3 regions of the Streptomyces sp. NPDC007157 genome follow, and region 1 is predicted to be linked to each of the others. Evidence: riboswitches for the same ligand, from Rfam matches in the RefSeq annotation. Region 1 holds a riboswitch; each other region holds the start of a gene.
The links. A riboswitch is a leader RNA that binds a small molecule or an ion and turns the genes downstream of it on or off. The one in region 1 is predicted to bind cyclic di-AMP.
Positions count from the first base shown of each region.

Region 1 (7,644 bases):
CTGCGCCTGGTCAGCAAGCCCTGATCGGTGAGTCCTGATCAGTGAGCCCCGCTCGTGGCAGCGGGGCTCAGCCTTCCGTCTTCACAGCGCCGGCGCGGTCACAGCTTCTCCACCGGCGCGTACCGCAGCAGCAGTCGCTTCGGCTTGGTGTCGCCGAAGTCGACCGTCGCCTCCGCGTTGCCGCCCGTGCCCTTCACCCCGACGACCGTGCCGAGGCCGAACTGGTCGTGGGTGACCCGGTCACCGACGGCCAGCGAGACCACCGGCTTCTCCGAGGTCCGCCGGGTGGCGAAGCCGGACGCGCCGGACGCCGAGGAGCGCGAACGGGTCGAGGAGAGCGAGGCCGCCACGCCCGACGCGGGCCCGGAGGACACCGGCGCCATCGCCCCGGTCCGCTTCCACTCCAGATACCCGGCCGGGATCTCCTCCAGGAAGCGCGAGGGCGGGTTGTACGACGGCTGCCCCCAGGCGCTGCGCATCGCCGACCGCGTGAGATACAGCCGCTCCCGCGCGCGCGTGATGCCGACGTACGCGAGACGCCGCTCCTCCTCCAGCTCCTTGGTCTGGCCGAGGGCGCGCATGTGCGGGAAGACGCCGTCCTCCATGCCGGTCAGGAAGACCACCGGGAACTCGAGGCCCTTGGCGGTGTGCAGGGTCATCAGGGTGATGACGCCGGAGCCGTCCTCGTCCTCGTCGGGGATCTGGTCGGAGTCGGCGACCAGGGCCACCCGCTCCAGGAAGGCGGACAGCCCGGCCGGCGCCTCGCCCTCCCCGGACTCCTGCTCGAACTCCAGTGCCACGGAGGCGAGTTCCTGGAGGTTCTCGATCCGGGTCTCGTCCTGCGGGTCGGTGGAGGCCTGCAACTCGGCGAGATAGCCGGTGCGTTCCAGGATCGCCTCCAGGACGGTGGCCGGTCCGGCGCCGGACTCCACGACCGTACGGAGGTCCTCCATCAGCGTGTTGAACCGCTTGACGGCGTTGGTCGACCGCGCGGCCATGCCGTACGCCTCGTCCACGCGCTTGAGCGCCTGGGGGAAGCTGATCTTCTCGCGCTGGGCGAGGGCGTCGATCATCGCCTCCGCGCGGTCGCCGATACCGCGCTTGGGGACGTTGAGGATCCGGCGCAGCGGGACGGAGTCCTCCGGGTTGGCCAGCACGCGCAGATACGCCAGGACGTCCCGGACCTCCTTGCGCTCGTAGAAGCGGACACCGCCGACGACCTTGTAGGGCAGGCCGACGCGGATGAAGATCTCCTCGAAGACACGGGACTGCGCGTTCGTGCGGTAGAAGACGGCGACATCGCCGGCCTTCGCCTCCCCCGCGTCCGTCAGACGGTCTATCTCGTCGGCGACGAACTGTGCCTCGTCGTGCTCGGTGTCGGCGACATAGCCGGTGATCTGCGCGCCCGCGCCCGCATTGGTCCACAGGTTCTTCGGGCGGCGGGACTCGTTGCGCTCGATGACCGCGTTGGCGGCGGAGAGGATCGTCTGCGTGGAGCGGTAGTTCTGCTCCAGGAGGATCGTCGTCGCGTTCGGGTAGTCCTCCTCGAATTGGAGGATGTTGCGGATCGTCGCCCCCCGGAAGGCGTAGATCGACTGGTCGGCGTCGCCCACCACGCACAGTTCGGCGGGCGGGAGGTCCTGCTCGCCCGGCGGTACGTCCTCCGCGTGCGCGCCGGTGCCGACCAGCTCGCGCACGAGCGCGTACTGGGCGTGGTTGGTGTCCTGGTACTCGTCCACCAGGACGTGCCGGAAGCGGCGGCGGTAGTGCTCGGCGACGTCCGGGAAGGCGCGCAGCAGGTTGACCGTCGTCATGATCAGGTCGTCGAAGTCGAGGGCGTTCGCCTCGCGCAGCCGCGACTGGTACATGGCGTAGGCCTGGGCGAGGGTCTTCTCGAAGCCGTCGCTCGCCCGGGCGGCGAAGTCCTCCTCGTCGACCAGCTCGTTCTTGAGGTTGCTGACCTGGGCACTGAAGGACTTCGGCGGGAAGCGCTTGGGGTCGAGGTCCAGGTCCCGGCAGACCAGCGCCATCAGGCGCTTGGAGTCAGCCGCGTCGTAGATCGAGAAGGAGGAGGTGAAGCCGAGCTTCTTGCTCTCCCTGCGCAGGATCCGCACGCACGCGCTGTGGAAGGTCATCACCCACATCGCGTTCGCGCGCGGGCCGACGAGGTGCTCGACGCGCTCCTTCATCTCGCCCGCGGCCTTGTTGGTGAAGGTGATCGCGAGGATCTGCCCCGGGTGCACCTGGCGCGCGCCGAGCAGGTGGGCGATGCGGTGGGTGAGCACGCGCGTCTTGCCGGAACCGGCGCCGGCCACGATCAGCAGCGGGGAGCCTGCGTGCACGACCGCCGCGCGCTGGTTCTCGTTCAGCCCCTCCAGGAGGGCGGCCGGGTCCAGGGCCGGGCGGGCGGCGCCGTCGCGGTAGTAGGCGTCCCGGTCCGGGGGCGCGTCGAACTGCCCGCCGAACAGATCGTCCGGAACCGGTTCCGGTACGTGCTCGTCCTCGGGCGGCGGCGGGGGTTCCTCCTCGTGGCCGCGCGGGGACTGGAGGCTCGCCAGGAAGCTGTCGTCAAAGAGGCTGCTCATCGCTCTCCGAGTCTAGGGCGCCCCACCGACAACCGGTCCCCACCCCGGAAACTCACCCCGGTCACCCGCCAGAATCGGCCCCTCACGGTCAGCGATCACACGCCGTGAGCACGGGCCGGCCCGTCAGCGGAGAGCACGGACCACCCGCCCGCACCGGACAAGTCACCGCATACCCTCCCCGATCAACCGATCCGGCCGATCCGCAACACCAAGGTCACGAAAATGTATCGGGCATATCGCACATCAAACTTCACACGGAGCACACGAGTTGGCTAGCGTGCCGAGCAGGCCGTACGACCCCCACCGGCGAACGTCGCCGGGCCGCACGGCCTCCGCCGAGTCCAGGGTGCCGCCGCGTACCCGGAGCCGGGGACCCACACCGAACCTTGGGGTGAATCGGTCCCGACTTCCCACCGGGGAACGGACCGTAGGGCAACCCTTCCGAACCACCCGCCCGAACCCGACAGCTAACTCGGTAGGCGGAGCATGGAAGGAGTCGCCCCCGTTGGCGTCGCACCGCAAGTCGCGTCCGTCCGCAACGCGCGTAGCAGGCATACGCACCCCCGCCCTGGCCACCGCCGCCCTCACCTCCGTGGCGCTGCTCTCCCAGACGGCCAACGCCGCGCCCTCCGAGGACGGCAAGCCCAGCCTGGAGGAGGTCGAGAAGAAGGTCGACGCCCTCTACCGGCAGGCCGAGTCGGCGACCGAGAAGTACAACGCGGCCAAGGAGAAGACCGGAAAGCAGCGCAAGCAGGCCGACACCCTGCTCGACGACGTCGCCGAGCGCACGGACCGGCTCAACAAGGCGCGTGAGGAACTGGGTTCCTTCGCCGCGGCCCAGTACCGCACCGGGACCGGCGCACCCGACACGGCGACGTTCCTGCTCGCGGACAGTCCGCAGGACTACTTCGACCAGACGCAGCTGATGAGCCGGCTGACCTCGCGCCAGAAGGACGCGGTCGACGACTACGCCACACAGCAGTCCGCGACCATGGCGAAGCGGCAGGAGGCCGCCAAGAGCCTGGAGACGCTCACCGAGACCCAGGACGACCTCAAGACCGCCAAGACCACCGTTCAGACGAAGCTGGCCTCCGCGCGGGAGCTGCTGTCGCAGCTGACGGCCCAGGAGAAGGCGCGGCTGGCGGAGATCGAGAAGCAGCAGCAGGCGGCAGCGGCACGCAAGGCGGCGGAGCTCGCGAAACAGCAGGCGGCGGCCGCGAAGGATGCTTCGTCGTCATCGACGTCGACCTCCAGCGGCTCCTCTTCGTCCTCTTCTTCCTCCTCGTCCGACTCCGCCTACGGGACGAAGGCGGCCAAGGCGATCGCCTTCGCCCGTGCGCAGGTCGGTAAGCCGTACGTCTGGGGCGCCACCGGCCCCGGCTCCTACGACTGCTCCGGCCTCTCCCAGGCCGCCTGGAAGGCCGCGGGCGTCTCCCTGCCGCGCACCACGTACGACCAGGTGAACGCCGGCACCACCGTCTCCCTCGCCGACGCCCAGCCCGGCGACCTGGTCTTCTTCTACGACGACGTCAGCCACGTCGGCGTCTACATCGGCAACGGCATGATGATCCACGCCCCGAAGCCCGGCGCGTACGTCCGGGAGGAGTCGATCTACTACGGCGGCGAGTCGATCATCCACAGCGTGGTGCGACCGGCCTGAAAGGCGCCTGCGACCGGCTCAAGAGGCGCGGGCACGCGCACGCGCGCATTTCGTGGGGCTGCATCTGGCGGGGGCTGGTGCTGTACGGGTTCGCCGTGGCCCGTTTCGAGTGGCGGCAGGTGATCGCGGGGGCAGGCGACCACTGGGTCGCGGGCGGCGCGCCCGCGATCTCCGCGCTGGCCGGGGCAAGGCTGCTGGCCGCCGACAGCGCCCGGCTGTACCTGTGGAACGACGACGACCGGGGCGTTCTGCGCACGGTGACGGTGGCGCTGCTCGTCCTGGCCCTGGCCTGGTACGTCGTACTGCTGGCCGCCGAGGTGGCGCGACCCCGGCCGCGTTACGACGTACGCCGCTGGGCGACGGTGTTCACGATGGGGTTGACGGCCGCGGCGATGCTGTCGGTCGCGACCGCCGTCGGCGTCCCGTGGCTGAGATGGCCGGGGCGGGTCCTGGCGTGGGTCGCGGTGGCGGCCTGGCCGGCGGTGACCGCCGGCGCGGTGACGGCCGCCCGCGCCGCCCTCAGGAGGGCTTCCTGAGGGTCACGTCCACAGCACGGCGATGAAGATGTTCACCATGGTCAGCAGGCCCACCAGGCCGAAGGCACCCTTCTCCACCTTCTCGTCGTCCCGCTTCACGTAGACGAGCCCGAGGATCACGATCAGCAGCGCGAGCTTCACGCCGATCTTGACGGTGTTGACGTGGTGGTCGTCGGCCTCGTTGAGGCCGACCAGGATCACGCCGGTCGCGAGCATGGTGAACGCGCCGTGCAGCATCCCGGGGACGAAGCGGGCCGTGCCCTGGCCCATCGCCTTCATCTGGGTGAGGAAACCGCCGAGGAGCGCGGCGATGCCGATGATGTGCAGGCCGACGAAGAGATGGATGAGTACGCCCATGGCCCCGGAGCCTAATCAGGGCCCCCCGGGTCGCCGGTCACCGGCCCCTCCCTCCGCACCCGCCGCCGCCCGTCGCCTGTCGCCGACCGCCGCTGCCCGCCGTCCACCGTCCGCCGCCACGGCATCGCATATATGCACCCCATAGCACCCCGCGCGCCCCGCTCGCCCCGGAACCGCCGCTTCGGTCATCCGGCCCCGTGAAGCCGACGGGTCCGGACCGGAATCCCGGTCACATAGCGTCGGGTAACGATCCGGTCACACCAATTCCGCGCATCGCGTTACCAGGCCGACACAGACCGGTTTAGCGTCCTCCCCCAGGTGACCGACTCCCCACCGCCGCCCGGGCCAGGGGCGGCAGTCGGACACCACCGCCGAGAAAGTCCGGCGGCGGCCCGCTCCCCCTGTGCGGGCCGCCGCCGGACGCGTAATCCGCACCCCTGCGGCCGTATACGCGCTCCCCCTGGCGTGCGTACGGACCACACGGCGGTCGTACGAAAGGACGTGACCAGTCCAGGTGGCAGCGCACCGCAAGCCCCGACAGCGCTCGCTCAGCGGCAGTACGGCCCGCACGGCCGTCACCCTCGCCCTGGCGGGCGCGGCCACCGCGACGGGCTTCGAAGGGACCGGACACGCCGAGCCGCAACTGACACCGGCGCAGGTGAAGGCCAAGGTGGACCAGCTGTACCAGGAGGCCGAGGCGGCCACCGAGAAGTACGACGGAGCGAAGGAGAAGGCCGACGCCGCCCAGCAGCGGCTCAAGGCGTTGCAGGACGAGACCGCCCGCAAGCAGGACAGGCTCAACTCCGCGCGGGACGCGCTCGGTCTGGCCGCGGCCGCGCAGTACCGCGACGGCGGTATCGACCCGGCGTGGCAACTGGCGCTCTCCAGCGATCCCGACCGGTACCTGGACAACGCCGCGTTCGCCGAACGGGCCGGTGCCGCGCAGGCCGGCGCGGTGGCGCGGGTGCGCCGACAGCTGCGGGAGATCGAGCAGTTGCGCGGCGCGGCGCACGTCGAGCTGGCCTCGCTGCGATCCCGGCAGGCCGAGCTGAAGCGGCAGAAGACCACCGTCACCGGCAAGCTGGCCGAGGCCCGGCGGCTGCTGGACCGGCTCTCGCCGCAGCAGCGGGCGGCGGTCACGGCGGACGGCGACTCCGCGCGCGCCTCCCGTTCGGCCTCCGGCGCCCGCGCCACCCTGGCCCCGGGCGGCGTCACGGCCTCCGACTCCCGTGCCGCGGCCGCCGTGGCGTACGCCTACGCCAAGCTCGGCAGCCCCTACGTCTGGGGCGCGACCGGCCCCGACGCCTTCGACTGCTCGGGACTCGCCCAGGCCGCCTACCGCTCCGCCGGCGTCTCCCTCCCCCGTACCACCTACGCCCAGATCAACGCCGGCCGCCGCGTCTCCCGCTCCGAACTCCAGCCGGGCGACCTGGTGTTCTTCTACTCGGGCATCAGCCACGTCGGCATCTACATCGGCAACGGCCAGATGATCCACGCCCCCAATCCGTCGGCCCCGGTACGGATCGCCCCGATCGACGAGATGCCGTTCGCCGGGGCGACACGGGTGGTGTGAACCCCGTCGGCCACCGTACGGATCCGGGGCCTCCCGGAGCCGCCTCAGACCAGGCGGCGCGCGGTCGCCCAGCGGGTCAGCTCATGGCGGTTCGACAGTTGCAGCTTCCGCAGCACCGCCGACACATGGGACTCGACCGTCTTGACGGAGATGAACAGCTGCTTGGCGATCTCCTTGTAGGCGTAGCCGCGCGCGATCAGGCGCAGGACCTCGCGCTCGCGCTGGGTGAGGCGGTCGAGGTCCTCGTCGACCGGCGGGGCGTCGGTGGAGGCGAAGGCGTCCAGGACGAACCCGGCGAGCCGCGGGGAGAAGACGGCGTCGCCCTCCTGCACCCGGAAGATCGAGTCGACCAGGTCGGTGCCGGTGATCGTCTTGGTGACATAGCCGCGGGCGCCGCCGCGGATCACCCCGATCACGTCCTCGGCCGCGTCCGACACGGACAGCGCGAGGAAGCGCACCGGCCGTTCGGCGTCCGCCGTCAACGGGGCGCACCGGCGCAGCACTTCGACCCCGCCGCCGCCCGGCAGATGCACATCGAGGAGCACCACCTCGGGCCGGGTCGCGGTGATCACCGTGACCGCCTGGTCGACGTCGGCGGCCTCGCCGACCACCTCGACGCCGGTCTGCTCGGTCTGGCCGATCTCGGCCTGCACACCGGTACGGAACATCCGGTGGTCGTCGACGAGGACCACGCGCACCCGACGCCCGGCCTTCTCCGTGCCTTCCGCCGGGCCGTTCGCCTCGGTCGCGTCGCTCATGACGTGTTCTCCGCCCTCTCCATCTCCAACTCGACCTCCGTGCCGCCGCCCGGCACGGACCGCAGCCGCGCCGTACCGCCGTGGCGTTCCATGCGGCCGACGATCGATTCTCTGACACCCATGCGGTCGGCGGGTATCGAGTCGAGGTCGAAGCCGGGACCGCGGTCGCGGACGG
Region 1 is NZ_JBEYFE010000013.1:146,103-153,746, reverse strand. Features, by position in the region: gene pcrA (DNA helicase PcrA) at 99-2,585, opposite strand; cyclic di-AMP (ydaO/yuaA leader) riboswitch at 2,909-3,082, shown strand; gene ABZ642_RS24145 (NlpC/P60 family protein) at 3,091-4,245, shown strand; partial or broken gene ABZ642_RS24140 (hypothetical protein) at 4,311-4,781, shown strand; gene ABZ642_RS24135 (hypothetical protein) at 4,785-5,138, opposite strand; gene ABZ642_RS24130 (NlpC/P60 family protein) at 5,653-6,711, shown strand; gene ABZ642_RS24125 (response regulator transcription factor) at 6,756-7,469, opposite strand; gene ABZ642_RS24120 (PspC domain-containing protein) at 7,466-7,644, opposite strand, start outside.

Region 2 (7,644 bases), on a different contig from region 1:
TCGCACCCGTGAAGGAGAACTCGGCCTCCTGGTCACCGCTGATGACCTCCGGCTCGACGCCGAGGATGTCCAGCACCCCGCGCACGAACTCGTCCCGGTTCTCGGCGTCCCGGGAGGCGGAGGTGGCCACGAACCGCAGCCGCTGCGCCCCGTACTCCTTGATGACGGCCGCGTACTCCCGGCAGGCGGCGAAGGTCCGCTCCAGCGCCTCCGGAGCGAGCCGCCCGGTCCGGTCGACCCCCTGCCCGAGCCGCACGATCACCATCCGCCGGTCCAGATCGACGAGTTCCCCGGTCTCCGGGTTCGCGTCGGCGACGAGCAGCCGGATGGAGTTGGTACCGCAATCGATGGCGGCGACGCGCGTCATGGCTGGGTGTTCCTCACTCTGTACGTGACCGTGTGACGGACCGAGTCGGCTGGTGGGTGTGCAAAGGTCTCGGCGGTCCGGGGGCGGAGCCCCTTGGGGGAACCGTCCAGGGGACGGAGACCCTTGAGGGAACCGTCCAGGGGACAGAGACCCTTGGCGGACGTCACTCGCCGGTGATCACGCAGGCGCCCTTGGCCCACCACTCGGGCAGCATGGCGATCGCCTCGTCGCCGAGCGGGTTCACGCCCGGCCCCGCCGCCAGCGAGTGTGCCACCAGCACGTGGAGGCACTTCACCCGGTCCGGCATCCCGCCGGCGCTCGGGAACCCCGTCAGCTCCTCGATCTCGTCCCGGCGCCGGATGTAGTCCTCGTGCGCGGCCCGGTACGCCGCCGCCAGCTCCGGATCGCTCTCCAGCCGCGCCGTCATCTCCTTCATCACGCCGTTGGCCTCCAGGGTGCCGATGGCGGACGCGGCCTTGGGGCACGTCAGGTAGTACAGCGTCGGGAACGGCGTGCCGTCCGGCAGCCGCGGCGCGGTCTCCACGACGTCCGGCTGCCCGCACGGGCACCGGTGCGCGATCGCCCGCAGCCCGCGCGGCGGCCGCCCGAGCTGCTGCTTGAAGGCCTCGACGTCGGCGTCGGTCGGCTCGGTGCGCGGAGTGGAGGGCGGAGGCGTTTGCATGACTGTGTTCTGTGTGGCTTTCTGTCGGTTCACTGGTCGGACGCGTCGGACTTGTCGACGCCGTCCCAGACGTTCGCGTACCAGGGGCGGTCGGCCGCCCCGAGGTAGGCGTGCGCCTGCCTGGCGGCAGCGGGGTCGATCACGATGTAGCCGGTCTCCCCCGGCATCACATAGTGCAGCCGCTGCCGGATCTGCTGCTCGGCGTACGCGTCGTCCTGCCACCGGGCCTTGACGTCCCGCAGCTGTTCGACCCGCTGCCGGGCCTGCTGCTGCTGGCGTTCCTGGTCGGCGATCTCGGCACGCTGGGAGACGTACTGCCGCATCGGATAGGCGAGCGCGACGATCATCGTGCACAGCACGATCGCGAGCAGCGCGGCACGGCCGGTCAGCCGGGAGCGGCGGGCCTGCCGCTTGGTCTGGGAGCGGTAGACCCGGGCCGCCGTCTGCTCGCCGAGCAGCTTCAGCCTGGTCGCGGTGGAGAACCGGTCCCGGTCCTTCACGGCCATGTCCCCGCCTCCCGTTCACACGCGCGTACGTCCCCGCACACGGTACGGGACCGGTACGGGGACGTACGTACGACTGGCGCAGCCTTGACCCTTAACGGGTCAGCGACCCCTGACGGACCGTCGGCCCCCAGCGGGCCGGCCGCCCCTGACGGGTCAGCCCTTGAAGCGCGGGAAGGCGCTGCGGCCGGCGTACACCGCGGCGTCGTCGAGGATCTCCTCGATGCGCAGCAGCTGGTTGTACTTGGCGACGCGCTCGGAGCGGGCCGGGGCGCCGGTCTTGATCTGGCCGCAGTTGGTGGCGACGGCGAGGTCGGCGATGGTGACGTCCTCGGTCTCGCCGGAGCGGTGGGACATCATGCACTTGAAGCCGTTGCGCTGGGCCAGCTCGACGGCGTCCAGGGTCTCGGTGAGCGAGCCGATCTGGTTCACCTTGACGAGCAGGGCGTTGGCGGCGCCGTCCTCGATGCCGCGGGCCAGGCGCTCCGGGTTGGTGACGAAGAGGTCGTCGCCGACGATCTGGACCTTGTCACCGAGCTTGTCGGTGAGGACCTTCCAGCCGGCCCAGTCGTCCTCGAACAGCGGGTCCTCGATGGAGACCAGCGGGTACGCGGCGACGAGTTCCTCGTAGTACTCGGTCATCTCGGCGGCCGAGCGGGACTTGCCCTCGAACTCGTACTTGCCGTCCTTGTAGAACTCGGACGCGGCGACGTCGAGCGCGAGCGCGATCTGCTCGCCGGGGACGTAGCCGGCCTGCTTGATCGCCTCGAGGATGAGGTCGAGCGCGGCGCGGTTGGACTCCAGGTTCGGGGCGAAGCCGCCCTCGTCGCCGAGGCCGGTGGACAGGCCCTTGTTCTTCAGGACCTTCTTCAGGGTGTGGTAGACCTCGGCACCCCAGCGCAGCGCCTCGGAGAAGGACTCCGCGCCGATCGGGGCGATCATGAACTCCTGGATGTCCACGTTGGAGTCCGCGTGCGAGCCGCCGTTGAGGATGTTCATCATCGGCACCGGCAGCAGGTGCGCGTTGGGGCCGCCCAGGTAGCGGAACAGCGGCAGGTCGCTGGCCTCGGAGGCGGCGTGGGCGACGGCGAGGGAGACGCCGAGGATGGCGTTGGCGCCGAGCGAGCCCTTGTTGTCGGTGGCGTCCAGGTCGAACATCGCCTGGTCGATCAGGCGCTGCTCGGTGGCGTCGTAGCCGACCAGCTCCGGGCCGATCTGCTCGATCACGGCGAGGACGGCCTTCTCGACACCCTTGCCGAGGTAGCGGTTGGGGTCGCCGTCACGGAGCTCGATGGCCTCGAAGGCGCCGGTGGAGGCGCCGGAGGGGACGGCGGCACGACCCGTGCTGCCGTCGTCGAGGCCGACCTCGACCTCGACCGTGGGGTTGCCTCGGGAGTCCAGGATTTCCCGGGCTACGACGACGTCGATGGACGGCACGAGCATCTCCTTCTTGGGATCTGACGCTGGTTGTGCGGGCGCACGCGGGCCTTGTCGGCCCTTGCTCAGCCTTGCGACTAGAGCCTAACCGCCCCGGGCCCGTCAATCGGTCGACCGACCGGCCCGTGGACACACAGACGGTACTCATTGTTCATGTGCGGAACAAAGGGGGGTCCGATGAAGAACGGAAGAAGAGCGGGTCAAGAAGAAGACCGCGGGAGGATCGCGAGACGACCACGAGAGGACGGCGCGAGGACCGCGAGAGGACGGCGCGAGGGCGGCGCGAGGGCGGCAAAGAGAAACCCCGCCCCGGTGCGTACGGGGGAGAACGCACCGGGGCGGGGGCTCGTGGGGGACGGGGGTGACCCTCACGTGGTCTCCACTATGGGGACCACGGCTGTGCGGGCGCTGTGGTTCAGCTGGCGCCCTCGTATTGCTTCGGCTTGCTTCGGCTCGCTTCGGGCGCCCTACTTCAGGTGCAGCTGCTGGCCCGGGTAGATGAAGTCGGCGTCGTCGACGATGTCCTTGTTCAGCTTGAACAGCGCCTGCCAGCCGCCCTTGACCTGGTGCTTCTCGGCGATGGAGCTGAGCGTGTCGCCCTTGACGACCTTGTACTCGCCATCACCCTTCTTGACCTTCTTGCCGGTCGGGGTGGTGACGGTCTTCTTGGCGGCCGGACGCTCGGCGGAGCGGGAGGCGGCCTGAGTGTCGGTCGTACGGCTGCTCGTGCCGCTGTTCGCGGAGCTGGAGCCGGAGGAGGAAGAGGAGGAGCTGGTGCTGCTGCCGGTGTAGGTGGCGCCGGACAGGCCCGTGCCGCAGACCGGCCAGGCGCCCTTGCCCTGCGCGGCGAGGACCTTCTCGGCGGTCTCGATCTGCTGCGCCTTGGTGGCCTGGTTGGCCTGTGCGGCGTACTGCGTACCGCCGTACGCGGCCCAGGTGGAGGCGGAGAACTGCAGACCGCCGTAGTAACCGTTGCCGGTGTTGATGGCCCAGTTGCCGCCGGACTCGCACTGGGCGACGGTGTCCCACTCGGAGGCGGTGGCGGCGGAGGCGGTGCCGGAGGCCATCAGCGGAGCGGCGATGGCGACACCGGTGACGCCGGCGAGCGCGGCGGCGCGGGTGGCCCTGGACGGACGACGGTGCTTGCCCTTGCCGGAAAACAGCATGAAGGATCCCCTCACCGACGCCTGCGAGGTGAGCTGTCGGGTTCGGGCCGGTTGAGTTGCCCGGCCGCACACCTCACGGTGCGCGGCTTCACCCCGAGCCGGACACGGCAGTCTCAACTACCGGTCCCGGCACTTACCTTGGGTCCCCCGCTCCTGCCTACGGCGCTTGACGCGACGACTGTTCCCGGGCAGCCGCTGGCAGGACTCGGCGTTGCGACGGCCGGGGCTCGTGGTGACGAGCGGCCTTGACCGTAAACAGGCGATCAGGTGAATTTCAAAGATGATCAGGGCTTCTGAGACTCATCCCACACTTTCACCAAACCGGACATTTAACTTCGAAGTAGGGCGGTCCGAAGTGCCAACTCCCGCTACTTTTCGACCGTTTCGCTGCTGAGTTTCAGGGTCTGACCGGGGGCGATGTCGTTCGGGTCGGCGCCGATGTCCGCCTTGTTCGCGGCATAGAGCGCACGCCATCCGCCGTCGAGGTCAAGGGAGTCGGCGATGGAGGCGAGAGTGTCGCCGTCCCGGACGGTGTAGGTGCCGGCGTCCCGGGAGGCGTGACGGCCGGAAGAAGTCACACTCTGACCGTTTGTCACGCTTTCGTCCGCCGAGCCGCCACGATGCTTGCCGCCGCTACCGACGGCCCCCGTGTCGACCAGATCCCAAGAGCTGCCCGTCTGCCATGAATTGTCCGACTCATCGGCTTCGGGCACGACGGGGCTCTCGCTCGCCTTCGAGGCGCTGGACCCCTTAGATCCCGACTTGTCCACCTTCGTGGAGTCGGCAGGGGCGCCCTTGCCGGAGTCGCCACTCGCACTCGGGGACGGGGTGGCGGAGTCGGAGTCCGTGACACCCGAGGAATCCGACGAGGAGTCGGACGAGCCGGAATCCGATGAACCGGATGAATCCGAAGAACCAGATGAAGAGGATGAATCCGACAACCCGGAGGACGAGTCGGAGGAGCCGGACGTGTCGCCCGATCCGTCGAGGCCCGTGTCGACGTTCACCGAGGCGTCGTCCGAGGAGAGCCCGGCGATCAGGGCACAGGTCCGCCAGGGCTTGGTGCCCTGGTCCGCGAGGATCCTCTCGGCGACGGAGATCTGCTGCGAACGGCTCGCCTGGTCCGGCGTGGCGGCGTACTCCTGGCCGCCGTACTCGTCCCAGTCGTCCTGGGACATCTGCAGACCGCCGTAGTAGCCGGTGCCGGCGTCCATGCTCCAGGAGCCGCCGCTCTCGCACTCGGCCACCCTGTCCCAGGTGCTGCCGTCGGCCGCGTTGGCGCTCGCCGCACCCAGGAGTGGGATGGCGATGGCCGAGCCGGTCACGCCGGCCGCGACGAGGAGAGCCGGAGCCTGACGGGGGCGACGGTGACGACCGTTCCCGGAGAGCATGCGGAAACCTTTCGAGCGACAGCGGTGACCGGCGCGACGGGTCCCGCCGGGGCGCCGCACTGATGGGTGAACGTATAGGCAGACGATCACTTGTCACAAGTTAATGCCGCGTAGATCACGTGAAGATCACAGAGTTGAACGCTGGTCATCTTCACGGGTGGAGGGCCAGGTGGGGGGATTCGTGGGGCGCCGGTGGAGGCACGGTCGGGCCGTGGTCGGGGGCGTGGTGGAGGGCCGACGAGGGCCCGGCGGGGCGCCGACGGGGGGGCAAGGTGGAGGGCCGGTGGGGCGCCGGCGGGGCCTGGCGGGCGCCTGTGGGGCTCATCGGCCGTCGGGGGTGAACTTCACGGGGAGCGTGCGCAGTCCGCGCATGATGAGGCCGCCGCGCCAGCGCAACTCGCTCTCCGGCGCCGCGAGTCGCAGGTCCGGGAGGCGGGTGAGCAGGGTCGCGAGCGCGCTCTGCCCTTCGAGGCGGGCGAGCGGGGCGCCGAGGCAGTAGTGGATGCCGTGGCCGTACCCGAGGTGCTGGTTGTCCCGCCGTGCCAGGTCGAGCGTGTCCGGCTCGGCGAACCGCTCCGGGTCCCGGTCCGCGGCGGCGAGTACGACGAGGACCGGGTCGCCGGGGGCGATGCGCTGCCCGCCGATGCCGAGCGGCTCGGTGGCGAACCGCCAGGTGGCGAGTTCCACCGGCCCGTCGTAGCGAAGGAGTTCCTCCACCCCGGTCTCCAGCAGTCCGCGCTCGCCGGCTGCCAGGGAGTCCTGGAGGCGGCGGCGCTGTTCCGGGTGGGTGAGCAGGGCGTACGTGCCGTTCCCGATAAGGTTGACCGTCGTCTCGAAGCCGGCGAACAGCAGGATGAAGGCCATGGCGGCGGCCTCGTTCTCGGTGAGGTGCTCGCCGTGGTCGGAGGCGCGGATGAGTCCGGAGATGAGGTCCTCGCCGGGGGCCGGCTCGGCGGTCAGCGCCTCCCGCTTCCGGTGGATCAGCTCGGCCAGATATCCGCGCATCTTCTTCACGGAGCGCGCGACCCCGCCCCGCGGCCCTCCGCCGTGCCGGATCATCATGCCGGCCCAGTCCCGGAAGTCGTCCTGGTCCTCGCGCGGGACGCCCAGCAGGTCGCAGATGGCGTAGATGGGCAGCGGGAAGGCGAACTCATGGATGAGGTCGGCCTCGCCCCGGTCCGCGAACCCGTCGATGAGCCGGTCGGTCAGCTCCTGCACACGGGGCGCGAACTCGGCCACCCGGCGCGGCGTGAACGCCTTGCTGACCAGCCGGCGCAGCCGGGTGTGGTCCGGCGGGTCGATGTTCAGCAGATGCGTCATCAGCTCGGCCTTGCGCTCCCCGGGGATCCCGGTCTTCCCCTTGGCGTGCGCGGGCTCGTCGTGATGCGCCGGGTTCTTGGACAACCGGGGGTCGGCGAGCGCCTGCCTGGCGTCGGCATAGCGGGTGACCAGCCATGCCTCGACCCCGCTGGGGAGTCGGGTCCGGTGCACGGGCGCATGCTCCCGGAGCCAGGCGTAGGCGGGGTACGGGTCGGCGGCGAACTCCCAGGTGAACAGCTCGGGAGCGGTGGTGTCATCGGGGGTGGGCTGGTTGGTCACCTGTCGACGGTATCCGGCGGCCGGCGGCGGAGGGATCCTGGGCAGTCCCTACGCATCCACCGTTCTGGCGAGTGACCCGAGGTGGTCACCGACCTGGCACAGCACTCTCGTCCTCACCGGTCAGACCCTTGAGCCGGGTACGGACCACGCCCCCCGAAGGACCGGCCGCCACGAACGGCGCCGCCGCCTCCCACAGCCCGCTCAACGCCCGCACCCCCCGGTGCCGCCGAATTCCGTCACCCACCCGACGATCAGCACCCATTCGTGCCGGAACGCGCTCACCTACCGTCCATCACCGCCTGTTCCCGACCCCTTCCGCGACCCGTACCGCGTCCCGGTACGCCCGGGCCGCCGCCCGTAGGGCCGCCTCCGGGTCGGTTCCCTCCGCCTCGGCCCGGACCGCGAGCGCGAGCAGTTCGTACCCGATGCCCTGCGCCTGCGGCAGCGGCACCTCCAGCCCCGCCGTCCGCACCCGGGAGGCGAGCTTCGACGCCAGCGC
Region 2 is NZ_JBEYFE010000020.1:130,502-138,145, reverse strand. Features, by position in the region: gene ABZ642_RS31525 (Ppx/GppA phosphatase family protein) at 1-367, opposite strand, end outside; gene ABZ642_RS31520 (DUF501 domain-containing protein) at 531-1,049, opposite strand; gene ABZ642_RS31515 (septum formation initiator family protein) at 1,079-1,555, opposite strand; gene eno (phosphopyruvate hydratase) at 1,709-2,995, opposite strand; gene ABZ642_RS31505 (transglycosylase family protein) at 3,457-4,155, opposite strand; cyclic di-AMP (ydaO/yuaA leader) riboswitch at 4,159-4,330, opposite strand; gene ABZ642_RS31500 (transglycosylase family protein) at 4,524-5,546, opposite strand; gene ABZ642_RS31495 (cytochrome P450) at 5,868-7,145, opposite strand; gene ABZ642_RS31490 (nucleoside triphosphate pyrophosphohydrolase) at 7,438-7,644, opposite strand, start outside.
Region 2: another riboswitch for cyclic di-AMP. It lies ahead of ABZ642_RS31505 (transglycosylase family protein); the one in region 1 lies ahead of ABZ642_RS24145 (NlpC/P60 family protein).

Region 3 (7,644 bases), on a different contig from region 1:
CGCTGCTGAGGGACCTGCACGAGGCGCGGTCGGTCGGGCGCCTGATGGTCGAGGGCGGCGGCACCGTCCACACCCAGCTCCTCCAGCAGGGCCTGGCCGACGAACTCCAGTTGGTCCTGGCCCCGCTCTTCGTCGGCGACCCGAAGGCGCCGCGGCTGTTCGGGCCGGGCGGGTACCAGGCCGGGCGGCTGCGGCTCCTGGAGAGCCGCCGGATCGGGGACGTCGTCCTGACGCGGTACGAACCCACCGCCCCCGGCGCGGGTGCGGTGGCGTCCGCCGCGGACCGGCACTGGCTGCGGCTCGCCTGCGAGCTGGCGGCCGACTGCCCGCCCTCCCGGACCGCCTTCAGCGTCGGCGCGGTGGTGGTCGCGGCCGACGGCACGGAACTGGCCCGTGGCCACTCCCGGGAGGCCGGCGACCCGGTCGTCCACGCGGAGGAGGCGGCCCTGGCCAAGATCTCCCCGGCCGACCCCCGGCTGGCCACGGCCACGGTCTACACCAGCCTCGAACCCTGCACCCACCGCGCCTCCCGGCCGCACCCCTGCGCCGAGCTGATCCTCCGGGCCGGGGTGCGGCGGGTGGTGACGGCGTGGCGCGAGCCGGACACCTTCGTCGAGGCGGCCGACGGGACGGGGATGCTGCGGGAGGCGGGGATGGCGGTGCTGGTGCTGGGCGCCTACGAGGAGCTGGCGAAAACCCCGAACGCGCACCTGCTGAGCTGACCTCCCCGCAACCCGTGTGACTCACGCTCTTCAAATGGCGTATGCTGGTTTCACCGACGCGGGGTGGAGCAGCTCGGTAGCTCGCTGGGCTCATAACCCAGAGGTCGCAGGTTCAAATCCTGTCCCCGCTACTGAAGGCCAGGGCCGGAATCCGAACAAGGATTCCGGCCCTGAGTCGTATACCGGGACGTATGTCGGACGTGTTCCTGCACGTGGTTCTCCACGTGTCCCTCATCACACCCGTCCGTACTCATCCGCCCGGTCCACACCACTCGCCCCTGCTCGCTCACAGCCGCAAATCTGGACGGGCGCATATTGGGCATATGAGACATATGGGGAGTCGTAGCGTGGGTTCTGGAGAGGCGCAGGAGGACGTGTCCGCAGCCGTCCGCACCCTGGCCCGCTTCCTGCCCGCCCTGCTGATCGCGGCCGGCGTCTTCTATGACGTCCGCACCCCGCCCGCCTTCACCGCGATCCCCTTCTTCACGGCCGCCCCGCTGATCGCCGCGCCCCTCTCCTCCCTCCGCACCACCGTCCTGACCGGCGTCGTGTCCTTCCTCGTCGCCTACGCCGTGCACGCCCGCTTCGGCTTGCTGCCCGGCGTGGACGGTGTCACCGAGATGGCGACGGTGGCCACCGTCGCCGTCCTCGCCGCCGGCATCAACCGGATCGTCCGCCTCGGTGACCAGCGCCTCGCCTCCGCCCGCCAGATCGCGGAGGCCTCCCAGCGGGCGGTGCTGCCCGAGCCCCCCGAGCGGATCGGTGGCCTCGAGATCGCCGCCCGCTACGAGGCGGCCCAGGAGGACGCCTTCATCGGCGGCGACCTGTACGCCGTCCAGGACACCCCGTACGGCGTGCGGCTGGTCGTCGGCGACGTCCGCGGCAAGGGCATGGGCGCGGTCGCCGCCGTAGCCGTGGTGATCGGCGCGTTCCGGGAGGCCGCCGAGCAGGAGGCCACGCTGGAGGCGGTGGCGGGGCGGCTGGAGCGGGCGCTGGCCCGCGAGGGTGTCCGGCGCGGCGGCGTCGACGCGTTCGAGGGATTCACCACCGCGGTGCTCGCCGAACTCCCGCACGGCGACGGCACGGTCCGGGTCGTCAACCGCGGCCATCCGCCGCCCCTGCTCTTGTACGGCGACGGCAGGGTGAGCCCGGTAGGAGTGCCCGAGGCCGCGCTGCCGCTGGGGCTGGGCGAGTTGGGGGTCTGGCCGGACCGGGCCGCCGAGCACGCGTTCCCGAGTGGGGCCACGCTGCTGCTGCACACCGACGGGCTCTCCGAGGCGCGGGACGCGCACGGCCGGTTCTACGACCTCGAGCGGCGGCTGACCGGCCGGGTCGTCACCGCCCCCGGCCCGCTGCTGGCCCGGCTCGCGGCCGAGGTGCGCCGGCACACCGGCGGCGGCATGACGGACGACATGGCGCTGCTCGCCGTACGGCGGCTCTGAGCGCGGTCACCGGGCCGTACTGGGGATTGTCACCCACAGTGCACGGATGGCCGCCCTCCGCATAACGTCTGAGTCACCATCAAAACGCGTGTGACTCCTGAGCCGAACAGAACGCATGGTCAACTCGACCGTTTTTGGTCGTTCGTGGCAGGTAAGTCCACGCTTTGAAAGCATAATGATCAAGGCGAACAGCTTGGAATCTGATAGCTGGGTCTATTAACGTTCGATAACGCAGCGCGGTCGTCCCAGCCGTCACCCGCGACGGCTCCGTGCGCACGCGCCGAATCCCGCAAGGGAACCGGGGAACCACCACCTTGGGGTGAATCGCACGGCTGCCGTCGGCAGAAATCGGCCGGTATACGCGCGTAGGAGACCTTCCCGCTCCGAACCCGTCAGCTAACCCGGTAGGCGGCGGAAGGAAAGGAGCGCGCCCGCGTGGCGTCCAACCGGCCTGCCCCGACAGCCCCGTTCGTGCCCAGCCAGCGTCAACCCGAGACCTACGGCTACGGCGGCTACCGCACCGACGAGGGCCCCTGGGAGGAGTGGAACCCCACCGAGGAGTCCCTCGCCCCGGTACGCGGCCGGCACCGGGTCGCCAAGCAGCGCGGCGGCGGGCTCGCCCGCAGCTCCACGGTCCTCGGCGTCGGCGTCATCGCCGCCGTCGGCGCGGGCGGCATGGCCAGCGCCAACACCGGCAAGCCGCCGGTCTCCATCTCGCTGCCCGACCTGCCGTCCTCCGTCGACTCCCTGCTCGGCGAGGGTGGCGGCCACCACGCCACCCAGACCGCCCTCAGCAGCGTCACCAAGACGACCACCGCCACCGACGCGGACTCCTCCTCCGACGCCGGTGAGGCGCTGCGCAGCCGGATCATCGCCCAGGCCGAGCAGCAGCAGACCCAGCTCGACGTCAAGGCCACCGCCAAGGCCGTGGCCGCCGCCGACAAGGCGGTCTCCGACGCGGAGGCCAAGGCGGAGAAGGCGGCGGCCGCCAAGGCTGCCGACGCCAAGGAGCAGGCGCAGGCCACCGAGAAGGCGCGGGCCGAGCAGAAGCGGCTCGCCGCGCTGGCCAAGCAGTACACGCTGCCGGTCGTCTCTTACACGATCACCGGCACCTTCGGGCAGGCCGGCTCCATGTGGGCCTCCGGCTACCACACCGGCCTCGACTTCGCGGCGCCCACCGGCACGCTGATCAAGGCCGTGCACAGCGGCACCGTCACGGAGGCCGGCTGGGCCGGCTCGTACGGCTACCGCACGATCATCACCCTGGACGACGGCACCGAGCTGTGGTTCTGCCACCAGTCCTCGATCGGCGTCAAGGTCGGCCAGAAGGTCGCCACCGGTGACGTCATCGGCCGGGTGGGCGCCACCGGCAACGTCACCGGCCCGCACCTCCACCTGGAGGTCCACCCGAACGGCCAGGCCACCGGCATCGACCCGATGACCTGGCTGCACGGCAAGGGCCTCAACCCCTGACGGACCCCACTGATCCCCGGCGGCCCTGACGACAACCCCCCGACGTCAGGGCTGCCGGTTCGGTGTACCCGGAGGCCGGCCAGGGCCTTCCGCTTTTACGAGAACTTCGCGTTGCGGCGGCATCGGTCCGCAGGCGGCCGATGTTGAACTGAGGCATGACCCCTTCTTCCGTTTCTCCCGCTTCCCGCTCTCTCCGCAAGCTCGGCGCCTCCGACCTGGAGGTCTTCCCGCTCTGCCTCGGCGGCAACGTCTTCGGCTGGACCGCCGACGAGGCCGCCTCCTTCGCCGTCCTGGACGCGTACACGGCGGCGGGCGGCAACTTCGTGGACACGGCCGACTCGTACTCGGCCTGGATCGAGGGCCACAAGGGCGGCGAGTCCGAGACCGTCATCGGCAAGTGGGTCGAGGCGCGCGGCAACCGCGAGGACGTCGTGATCGCGACGAAGGTCAGCCAGCACCCCGACTACCCGGGTCTGTCGGGCGCCAACATCAAGGCCGCCGCCGACGCGTCCCTGCGCCGCCTGGGCACCGACTACATCGACCTGTACTACACGCACTTCGACAAGCCCGAGATCCCGGTCGAGGAGATCATCGGCGCGCTGGACGAACTGGTGCGGGCGGGCAAGGTCCGGCACATCGCCGCGTCCAACATCACCGCCGAGCGGCTCCAGGAGTCCCTGGACTTCTCCGACCGCGAGGGTCTCGCCCGGTACGTCGCCCTCCAGCCCCACTACAACCTGGTCTCCCGCGACACCTACGAGGGCCCCCTCCAAGAGCTGGCCTCCCGCACCGGCCTCGCGGCGGTCCCGTACTTCTCCCTGGCCGCCGGCTTCCTCACCGGCAAGTACCGCCCCGGCACGACGGTCGACAGCCCCCGCGCGGGCCGCGCCGCCCAGTACCTGGAGACCGAGCGGGGCCAGAAGGTGCTGACGGCCCTCGACGAGATCGCCGAGGCCCACTCCGCCCCGGTCCCCACGGTCGCCCTGGCCTGGCTGGCGGCCCAGCCCACCGTCACGGCCCCCATCGCCTCGGCCCGCGCGGTGGCACAGCTCCCGGCGCTGCTGGGGGTGGCGGACCTGGAGCTGACGGAGCAGGAACTGACACAGCTGACGGCGGCTTCCGCCTGACGCTCACTTTCCTTCCGCGGTTTCCCGCGGCGCCCGCGCTCGGCCCGCGCGGCTTCCGCGGCTTCCCGCGGCAACCGCGCGCGGCCTCTTCCGGCGGTGCCGAGCCCTCCGGGGCCCTGGGGTACCGGGGGCCTGCACTAGCTCCGGTACGGGTTGTAGGACGGATACGGCACCGCAGCCGCGTGCCATCCCGGGGCCCCGTACGCCGGCGGCGGGGATACCGGCCAGCTTTTCGGTGCGGCCGTGCGGGCCGCGTAGCCCAGGGCGGGGCGGACCAGCTCGCGTCGGCTCCACAGTTCCGTCAGCAGCTCCCGCTCCCGCACCACGAAGTCGGCGCCGGCCCGTCCCCGCCGTCCCCGGCGGCGCAGCAGGGCGAGCGTCGTCGCGTACGCCTCGTACTCGGCGACCGCGCGCCCCGCCGGCTTGCCGAAGTGGTACGCGGCGTACTCCCGGGCCATCTGCCGCGCCCGCATCGAGCCGAGCACGAACGGCTCGGACGCGCCCAGCCACCCGGCGTACACATACGCCGGCAGCTCCTCCCGCACGGTCCGCAGCTCCCGCTGCCGGGTCCAGACCGCCAGCCAGGTCAGCAGCCCGAACGCCGGCACCATGAACATGCCGTACACGGCGAAGAACCCGTACCGCCCGAACGTCGACGAGCCGTTCCAGAACGCGTGCATGCTCATCGCGAGCAGCAGCCCGGCGACCGGCACGAGCACGCGGCGCACCCGCTGCCCTTCCCCGGAGAACGCGGAGATGCCGAACCCGATGCCGGTGAGGACGGTGAACAGGGGGTGCGCGAAGGGGGACATGACGATACGCACGAAGAACGTCGCGGCCGTGACGGAGGCGATGCCGGTGCCGCCGGTCAGCCGGTCGGTCCCGAAGGCCGTACCGAGGTAGAGGATGTTCTCGGTGAACGCGAAGCCGGTGGCGGTGACCCCGGCTATCACCACCCCGTCGACGATCCCGGTGAAGTCCCGTCTGCGGAACAGGAAGACCAGGAGCACGGCCGCGCCCTTGGCGGACTCCTCGACGATCGGCGCTATCACGGTCGCCCCGAGCGTGTCCGCGCTGCTCGGGTCCGCGGTCGCCGTCGCTATCCAGCGGGTCGCGAAACTGTTGGCGACGATCGCTATCAGCGCGGCCGCACACGCCCCCCAGGCGAACGCGAACAGCAGGTTCCGCCAGGGCCCGGGCTGGACCCGGTCCAGCCAGCGGAACGCGGCTATCAGCAGCGGCACGGGCAGCACCGCGAGACCGAGCCCGACGAGGAAGCCCTCCGTGCCCGTCTGCTCCCGCACCAGCGCGAGGATGACCAGGCCGGACAGGGCGAGCAGGGTGCTCAGCGCCCCGTACCGCACCCAGCGCCGCTGCCACCAGCGAGGATGCCGCAGCCCGGCGCCGGTGGGGTCCGGAGGGTACGACGGATACGGCGGGTACGGCGGCGGGGAGGTGGCCACGGCATCGACCCTAACGAGGTGACTCCAGTCGGTGCTGATCGCCCTGCTGCACCGGATGCTGTACGCGACGGAAGAGCAGATCGTTCACCACATGTCCCTTGTCCAGCCCCTGCCCCTCGAAACGGGTCAGCGGCCGGTACGGGGGACGCGCCGCGAAACCGCCCTCGGCCTGGGTGTTCTCGAACGCCGGGTGCGCGTCGAGCACTTCGAGCATCTGCTCGGCGTACGGCTCCCAGTCCGTCGCGCAGTGCACGATCGCCCCCGGCCTGAGCCGGGTCGCGGCGAGGTCGAGGAACTCGGGCTGGATCAGCCGCCGCTTGTGGTGCCGCTTCTTGGGCCAGGGGTCCGGGAAGTACACCCGCAGCCCGTCCAGCGAGTCGGGCGTGAGCATCTCCCGGAGCAGGATGATCGCGTCCCCGTTGCCGACCCGGATGTGGGAGAGCCCGTTCTGGTCGGCGAGGTTGAGCAGGTTCCCCTGTCCCGGCGTGTGCACGTCGACGGCGAGGATGTTGGTGCCCGGGTCCCCGGCGGCCATCTGCGCGGTCGCCTCACCCATCCCGAACCCGATCTCCAGGACGACGGGATCGGCGTTGCCGAACAGCGCGCCGAGATCGATGACGTGCTGCCCGTCGATGTCCAGGCCCCACTTGGGCCACAGCCGCTGCAGGGCGTCCGCCTGCCCGGCGGTCACCCGGCTCCGCCGTGGCTGGAAGCTGCGGATCCGCCGCTCGAAGTGCGACCCGGCCGGATCGGCACTGGGCCCGTCCGGGAACCGCGGCTCCCCCTTGGTCCGGGTATGCCGGGCGGACACACCGGGAGCGGGCGGGGAGCCGGCGCCGGGGACGGTCTCGGCGGGCCGGGGGGTCTCTTGGGCATTGAGCGAGTCAGACACAGTGGAGTCGATTTTACGGCCCGCGCGAGACGGGGCGGCCGGGGTCCCGACAGGGTCACGGCGTGCGGGACGGGGTGGCCGGGTCGGGCCCGGGTGACAGCGAGCGGGACGGGGGTGGTCGGGTGCCGCCTGGGTCACGGCGTGCGAGACGGATGGCCGGGTCCCGCCAGGGTCACGGCGTGCGAGACGGATGGCTGGGTCCCGCCTGGGTCACAGCGAGTCCAGCATCTGCAGTGCCCGGCGCGCCACCTCCCGCCCGATCGGCAGCGAGGCCGTCGCCGCGGGCGAGGGCGCGTTCAGCACGTGCACCGTCCGTGGGCCCTCCTTGATCAGGAAGTCGTCGACCAGCGAGCCGTCGCGCAGGACGGCCTGCGCCCGCACCCCGGCCGCCGCGGGCACCAGGTCCGCATCGGTCACGGCCGGCAGCAGCCGCCGTACGGCCGCCGTGAACGCCCGCTTCGAGACCGACCGCCGCAGCTCCCCGCCCCCGTACCGCCAGTGCCGCCGGGCCAGCGCCCACGTCCC
Region 3 is NZ_JBEYFE010000005.1:460,937-468,580, forward strand. Features, by position in the region: gene ABZ642_RS12315 (dihydrofolate reductase family protein) at 1-722, shown strand, start outside; tRNA gene ABZ642_RS12320 (tRNA-Met) at 780-853, shown strand; gene ABZ642_RS12325 (PP2C family protein-serine/threonine phosphatase) at 1,070-2,164, shown strand; cyclic di-AMP (ydaO/yuaA leader) riboswitch at 2,433-2,590, shown strand; gene ABZ642_RS12330 (M23 family metallopeptidase) at 2,600-3,637, shown strand; gene ABZ642_RS12335 (aldo/keto reductase) at 3,793-4,764, shown strand; gene ABZ642_RS12340 (PrsW family intramembrane metalloprotease) at 4,902-6,227, opposite strand; gene trmB (tRNA (guanosine(46)-N7)-methyltransferase TrmB) at 6,238-7,119, opposite strand; gene lhgO (L-2-hydroxyglutarate oxidase) at 7,330-7,644, opposite strand, start outside.
Region 3: another riboswitch for cyclic di-AMP. It lies ahead of ABZ642_RS12330 (M23 family metallopeptidase); the one in region 1 lies ahead of ABZ642_RS24145 (NlpC/P60 family protein).